DNA from 2 places in the Arthrobacter sp. 05L45_2 genome. Region 1 is predicted to be linked to the other one. Evidence: predicted binding sites of a transcription regulator. Region 1 holds the regulator's gene; the other holds the start of a gene.
The links. The regulator HrcA, encoded in region 1, represses chaperone genes, less so after heat shock. The targets are predictions, from matches to a motif close to TTNGCACTCGNNNNNNNCGAGTGCNAA.
Positions count from the first base shown of each region.

Region 1 (3,409 bases):
GGATTGCGGTGGAGCTGCGGTACGGCAACGAGCAGCGGCTGCCGCAGTTCGCAGCAGGCGCCCTTCAAGAATACGTGCTCCGGCCGCCGGACGACGCACCCGGCCGGCGTCAGGGCACGGTGAGGAAGTCGATAACCTCTTCCACCCGGCCCAGGAGCGAGGGCTCCAGGTCCGTGTAGCTGCGCACGGCGCCGAGCAGCTTCTGCCAGCCCAGGCCGATGTCCTCCTTGGTGCTGTGCGGCCAGCCGAAGGCCGTCAGGATGCCGGTCTTCCAGTCCACGCCGCGCGGAATCACCGGCCAGCGTTCAATGCCGAGGACCGCCGGCCTGATCGCCTGCCAGACGTCCACATACGGGTGGCCGACAATCAGGACGTTGCCGGCGGCACCCGGAGACGCCATCACGGCGTCGGCGATGCGGGATTCCTTCGAATCGGGGACCAAGTGGTCCACGAGGACGCCCAGGCGGCGACCGGGGCCGGGCCGGAAGTCCCGGACGGCGGCGGCGAGGTCGTCAATGCCGTGCAGGGGTTCGACGACGATGCCCTCCACCCGCAGGTCATCGCCCCAGACTTTCTCAACGAGTTCGGCGTCGTGCTTGCCTTCCACCCAGATCCGGCTGGCCTTCGCCACCTGGGCGCGCTGCCCTTCGACGCGGACGGAACCGGACGCGGTCCGGACGCTCCGGGCGGGGCCGGCCGGGGCAGCCCGCGGGGCTGGCGGCATCAGCCGGATGGGCTGCCCCTTGAGCAGGAAACCGAAGCCCAGCCGGAAGGACCGCAACTTACCGCGCCGGTCCTCCAGGGCCACGACGTACATACCCCCGGATTTCTCCACCCGGGTCACGGCGCCGACCCAGCCGGACTGCACGTCCTCCAGCACCATGCCGCGTTCCACCGGGATCTCGGGCAGTTGGGCCTTGGCGGGCGCGGTGAGATCCTGCGCACCCCAGTTCTCGTACGACATCTGCTACACACTGCTTTGCACTCGGGAAATTCGGGGAAGGACCATGGGCGCGGCGCGTTGTCTGCCCGGAGACACGGTTCCCGGGGTTCACGCCCGCAGCGAATCCAATGCTAACAACGGCGCGACTCATATTAGACTGGTTGGCACTTAGGCATGTCGAGTGCTAACCGGGGGATTCAGTCCGGCCGGCACCGGCGAASCGATACGMGTCGATTGGAGGTGGAGKGTGAGCGAGCCACGCAAACTCGAAGTGCTGCGCGCCATCGTCGAGGACTACGTCCACTCCCGCGAGCCCGTGGGGTCCAAAGCGTTGGTGGAGCGCCACCATTTGGGCGTTTCCAGCGCGACGATCCGCAATGACATGGCCGCACTGGAAGACGAGGGCCTGATCACGGCACCGCACACCAGTGCCGGCCGGATCCCGACGGACAAGGGTTACCGCCTGTTCGTGGATCAGATCTCTGCGGTCAAGCCCCTGTCGCAGGCGGAGCGCCGGGCTATCCAGGCGCTCCTTGAGGGATCCGATGACCTCGACGACGTCCTTGACCGGACCGTGCGGCTGCTGTCGCAGCTGACCAACCAGGTGGCCGTGGTCCAGTACCCGCTGCTGAGCCGCGCCCGCGTCCGGCACATCGAGTTCGTGCTCCTGGCCCCCCGCAAAGTACTGACGGTGCTGATCGCGGACACCGGCAAAGTGGAACAGCGCGTTATCGACGTTGGACAGGACTTCGGCGACGACGCCCTGGCAGAGCTTCGTGCCCTGTTCCTCAACCGGCTCGCCGGGACGCGGTTGAGCCTGCTGCCGCAGTCGTTGCAGGCCGTGGTGGACAGCTGCCCGCCGGTGCGGCGCGGCCCAGCCCAGGCCCTGGCACGGGGGCTGGAATCCCTGGCCGCCAGCAGCCGCGAGGAGCGGATGGTGATGGCCGGTACGGCCAATCTGGCGCGCTCCAACGTGGATTTCCCGCTCAGCATCGGTCCCGTCCTCGAAGCGCTGGAGGAGCAGGTAGTGATGCTGCGGCTGCTCAGCGACATGGCCCAGGACCCCCGCGGCGTCACCGTCAGCATCGGCCGGGAGAACCCCTACGACGGGTTGTCTGAAGCCTCCGTGGTTGCCACCGGCTACGGGCCGGACGCGACTGCCAAGGTAGGGGTCCTCGGCCCCACCCGAATGGACTATCCAACCACCATGGCCGCCGTGCGCGCGGTGGCCCGCTACCTGTCCCGGATCCTCGGCCCCTGACGGGCGGACCCGGTCACCACTTTGTTGCCTCTACCAGGCAGTGCCCCACTGGCAGTACAAAAAGGAAGAGATACACACTTTGAGCAGCCACTACGACGTTCTTGGAGTCTCCCGCGAAGCGACTGGCGAAGAGATCAAGAAGGCCTACCGCAAGCTTGCCCGGACCCTGCACCCGGACGTCAATCCCGGTGATGACGCCTCGGAGCGCTTCAAGGCGGTCACCCACGCCTACGAGGTCCTCTCCGACCCGCAGAAACGCCGCGTCTACGACACCACAGGCAACGAGAACGGGACGGACAACGGATTCGGCGGCGGCTACGCCGGCCAGGGCTTCGCGTTCCAGGACATCTTCGAGACGTTCTTCGGCGGGGCGGGCGGCCAGGGCGGTCCCGCGTCCCGGGTCCGCCGCGGCCAGGACGCCTTGATCAGCGTTCGGATCGACCTCCGGGACGCCGTGTTCGGCGTCAACAAGAAACTGGAAGTGGACACGGCCGTCACCTGCCCCACGTGTGAGGGTTCCTGCTGCCGCGAGGGCAGCCACCCCGAACGCTGCGACATCTGCGGCGGAAGCGGCCAGGTCCAGCGCGCCGTGCGCTCCATCCTTGGCCAGGTCATGACCACGGCCCCGTGCGGAAGCTGCGAGGGCTTCGGCACTGTCATCAAGGACCCGTGCAACGAGTGCGCCGGCCAGGGCCGCATCCGCAGCCGCCGCTCCCTGACCGTGAAGGTCCCCGCCGGTGTGGCCACCGGCACCCGCATCCAGCTCTCCGGCCAGGGCGAGGCCGGTCCCGCCGGCGGCCCCGCGGGAGACCTGTACGTCGAGATCAGGGTCAACAGCGACTCCACCTACGTGCGCGAAGGCGATGACCTGCACGCCAGCCTGAACATCCCCATGACGGCTGCGGCCCTGGGCACCGAAGTGAGCCTGGAAACCTTTGACGGCGAACAGGAGATCGACGTCAAGGCCGGGACCCAGTCCGGCGAGGTCATCACCCTCCGTGGCCTGGGCGTGACTCACCTGCGCGGCTACGGCCGTGGCGACCTGAAGGTCCACCTGCAGGTGGACACGCCAGGCAAACTCGACGCCGCCCAGGAGGACCTGCTCCGGCAGCTCGCCAAACTCCGCGGCGAGCAMTTRACCGAAGGCAAGCTCGCAGCCAGCGGCGGCGTGTTCGCAAAGCTGCGGGGACGGCTGGGTAACCTGT
Region 1 covers NZ_JBFTNO010000090.1:142-3,550, forward strand. Annotated here, with positions in the region: gene AC1DHD_RS08915 (DUF3097 domain-containing protein) at 110-964, opposite strand; gene hrcA (heat-inducible transcriptional repressor HrcA) at 1,191-2,204, shown strand; gene dnaJ (molecular chaperone DnaJ) at 2,284-3,409, shown strand, end outside.

Region 2 (3,409 bases), on a different contig from region 1:
GCAGGACTTCCTCAACGCGCCCCAGCTGGCCGCGGCCAAGCTGGCCGTCAAGGAGATCAACGCGGCCGGAGGGCACAAGGGACGCCCGGTGGAACTGCTCCCGGCGTCGGTCGGCACAGACACCGCCGCCCAGGCCAAGACCCTCGTGGCGGCCAAGGCCGACGTCGTCATCGGCCCCACCGACTCCAGCCGGGCGGCGGCCGCGATCGACGTCCTGGCGCACGCCAAAGTAGCCATGATTTCCCCGGCTAACACCGCGCCGGGGCTGAGTAAATACAAGAGCGACGGCTACTACTTCCGGACCGCTGCTGCTGACATTGCGCAGGCCTCGGTGCTGGTCAAGCTCGCCAAGGACGGCGGCGCCAAGACCATCGCCGTGGTTCACGAGGAAGGCGACTACGGCAAGGAGGTGTCCGTGGCCGTCGCGGCCGCGGCGAAAGCCGCCGGCCTCGGCACCTCGGTCGACGCGGAGTTCACGCCGGGCCACGCCCAGCAGGCGGCCGCGGCTGCCAAAGCGGCCGCCCCGGACGCCGTCGTTCTGGTGGCCCGCGGCGGCGCGCAGGGGGCAATCGCCGAGCTGAACAACGCCGGCCTGGCCGGCAAGAAACTCATCCTCAGCGACGGCGCGGTCAACCAGTACGGGGACGGCCTCGGGGCCAAGGCGCTGGACGGCGCCCGGGGGATCCTCCCCGGCACCTTCCCCTCCGCGCACTTCCAGGCCGGACTGGTGGCCGTGGACCCGGGCCTGAAGGACATGGCCTTCGCGGCCGAGACCTACGACGCCGTCAACCTCGCGGCCCTCGCCGCAGCCGCTGCCGAAGACGACGCCGGCTCCTCGATCGCCGCCAAACTGGTCAGCGTCTCCGGCGGGACAGCGGCGGATGCCGGTGATTCCGGCAAATCCGGCGCGGCGACGGCCTGCGCGTCCTACCAGGACTGCATCACCGCCCTCCACGCCGGCAAACAACCCGACTACGACGGCGCCTCCGGGCCGATCAACTTCGACAGCAACGGCGACGTTACGGCCGCGGCCTACATGGTTTACACCTACGGGGCGGACAACAAGGCCGCGATGACCGGCAGCGAAACGGCCCGCAGCACCGGCTCCTGATCGCTCGTAGCGAAGAGCGCCGCCCGACGGCGGACTTCCACGCCTCCACTGCTTGCACTCTCCCCGGGGGAGTGCTAATTATTGAGTTAGCACTCCCGCGTATGGACTGCTAACCCGACGCCCGGTTCCGCCGGTCGCGGCGTGGTGGCGGGCTGACCGGGAGCGAGAGAAATACCTGGCTGGGGTGAGATCCCCGGCCCGGCGGCGTACAGAGGCTGCCGGGCAGGAATCGTCCGTCGCGGGCACCGCAGCTAAAGGTCCATTCTTAACGACTGTCCCGAAAGGACTACTGCCGTTATGGCCAAGATCATTGCATTTGATGAAGAGGCACGCCGCGGTCTTGAGCGGGGCCTGAACATCCTCGCCGACGCCGTCAAGGTCACCCTCGGCCCGCGTGGACGCAACGTCGTCCTCGAAAAGAAGTGGGGCGCCCCCACGATCACCAACGATGGTGTCTCCATCGCCAAGGAGATCGAACTGGACGACCCCTACGAGAAGATCGGCGCCGAGCTGGTCAAGGAAGTCGCCAAGAAGACCGACGACGTCGCCGGTGACGGTACCACCACGGCCACCGTGCTCGCCCAGGCCCTCGTCAAGGAAGGCCTGCGCAACGTCGCGGCCGGCGCTGACCCGCTGTCCCTCAAGCGCGGCATCGAGAAGGCCGTCGAGGCCGTCACCACCGAACTCCTGGCCTCCGCCAAGGAAATCGAAACCAAGGAAGAGATCGCCGCCACCGCGTCCATCTCCGCCGGTGACAACGAAATCGGTGCACTCATTGCCGAAGCCCTGGACAAGGTCGGCAAGGAAGGTGTCATCACCGTCGAGGAGTCGAACACCTTCGGCCTCGAGCTCGAGCTCACCGAGGGCATGCGCTTCGACAAGGGCTACATTTCCGCMTACTTCGTCACCGACGCRGAGCGCCAGGAAACGGTCCTTGAGGACCCGTACATCCTGATCGTCAACTCCAAGATCTCCAACGTCAAGGAATTGGTTGCTGTCCTCGAAAAGGTCATGCAGTCCAACAAGCCGCTGCTGATCATCGCCGAGGACATCGAGGGCGAGGCCCTGGCCACGCTGATCGTCAACAAGATCCGCGGCACCTTCAAGTCCGTCGCCGTCAAGGCACCGGGCTTCGGCGACCGCCGCAAGGCGCAGCTGGCCGACATCGCCATCCTCACCGGCGGCCAGGTCATCTCCGAGGAAGTCGGCCTCAAGCTTGAGACCGCCGGACTCGAACTGCTGGGCAAGGCCCGCAAGGTTGTTGTCACCAAGGACGAGACCACCATCGTCGAAGGTGCCGGCGACGCCGACCAGATCGCCGGCCGCGTCTCCCAGATCCGTGCCGAGATCGAAAACTCCGACTCCGACTACGACCGCGAGAAGCTGCAGGAGCGCCTGGCCAAGCTGGCCGGCGGCGTTGCAGTCATCAAGGCCGGTGCCGCAACCGAAGTTGAGCTCAAGGAACGCAAGCACCGCATTGAGGACGCTGTCCGCAACGCCAAGGCTGCCGTGGAAGAGGGCATCGTCGCCGGCGGCGGCGTGGCCCTGATCCAGGCCGGCGCCAAGGCGTTCGCCAACCTGCAGCTCGAAGGTGACGAGGCAACCGGCGCGAACATCGTCCGCGTAGCCATCGACGCCCCGCTGAAGCAGATCGCCTTCAACGCCGGCCTCGAGCCCGGTGTTGTGGTCGACAAGGTCCGCGGCCTGCCCGCCGGTCACGGCCTGAACGCTGCCACCGGCGAGTACGTCGACCTGCTGGCTGCCGGCATCAACGACCCGGTCAAGGTGACCCGCTCTGCCCTGCAGAACGCGGCCTCCATCGCCGGTCTGTTCCTCACCACCGAGGCCGTTGTGGKCGACAAGCCCGAGAAGGCCGGCGCCCCGATGGGCGGCGGCGACGACATGGGCGGCATGGGCGGCATGGGCGGTTTCTAACCACCCGGCCCTCAGGCCCTGAACGCCTGGCCTGGCAGGTTCCTGTCAGCGACGGCACGTTCGACGACGGCGGTCCCACTACTGGTGGGGCCGCCGTCGGCGTTAACAGCGGGCATCGGCGGCCCGGCCGGGCGGGGTGACGGCTTCCGTCTGGCAGGATGGTGCAGTGACGATTACAGCAGCGGCCGACGGTTCGGCCCTAGGAAATCCCGGCCCGGCCGGCTGGGCCTGGTATGTAGACGATGACTGCTGGCGTGCCGGCGGCTGGCCGCACGGGACCAACAACCAGGGTGAGCTGATGGCTGTCCTGGACCTGTTCCGGGCCACGGCACATGTCCCCGACGAGCACCTGCACATCCTGTG
Region 2 covers NZ_JBFTNO010000066.1:5,974-9,382, forward strand. Annotated here, with positions in the region: gene AC1DHD_RS07385 (ABC transporter substrate-binding protein) at 1-1,111, shown strand, start outside; gene groL (chaperonin GroEL) at 1,409-3,046, shown strand; gene AC1DHD_RS07395 (RNase H family protein) at 3,213-3,409, shown strand, end outside.
Region 2: a site for HrcA is predicted at 1,198-1,224, ahead of groL (chaperonin GroEL). Genes of this name have one in related genera too.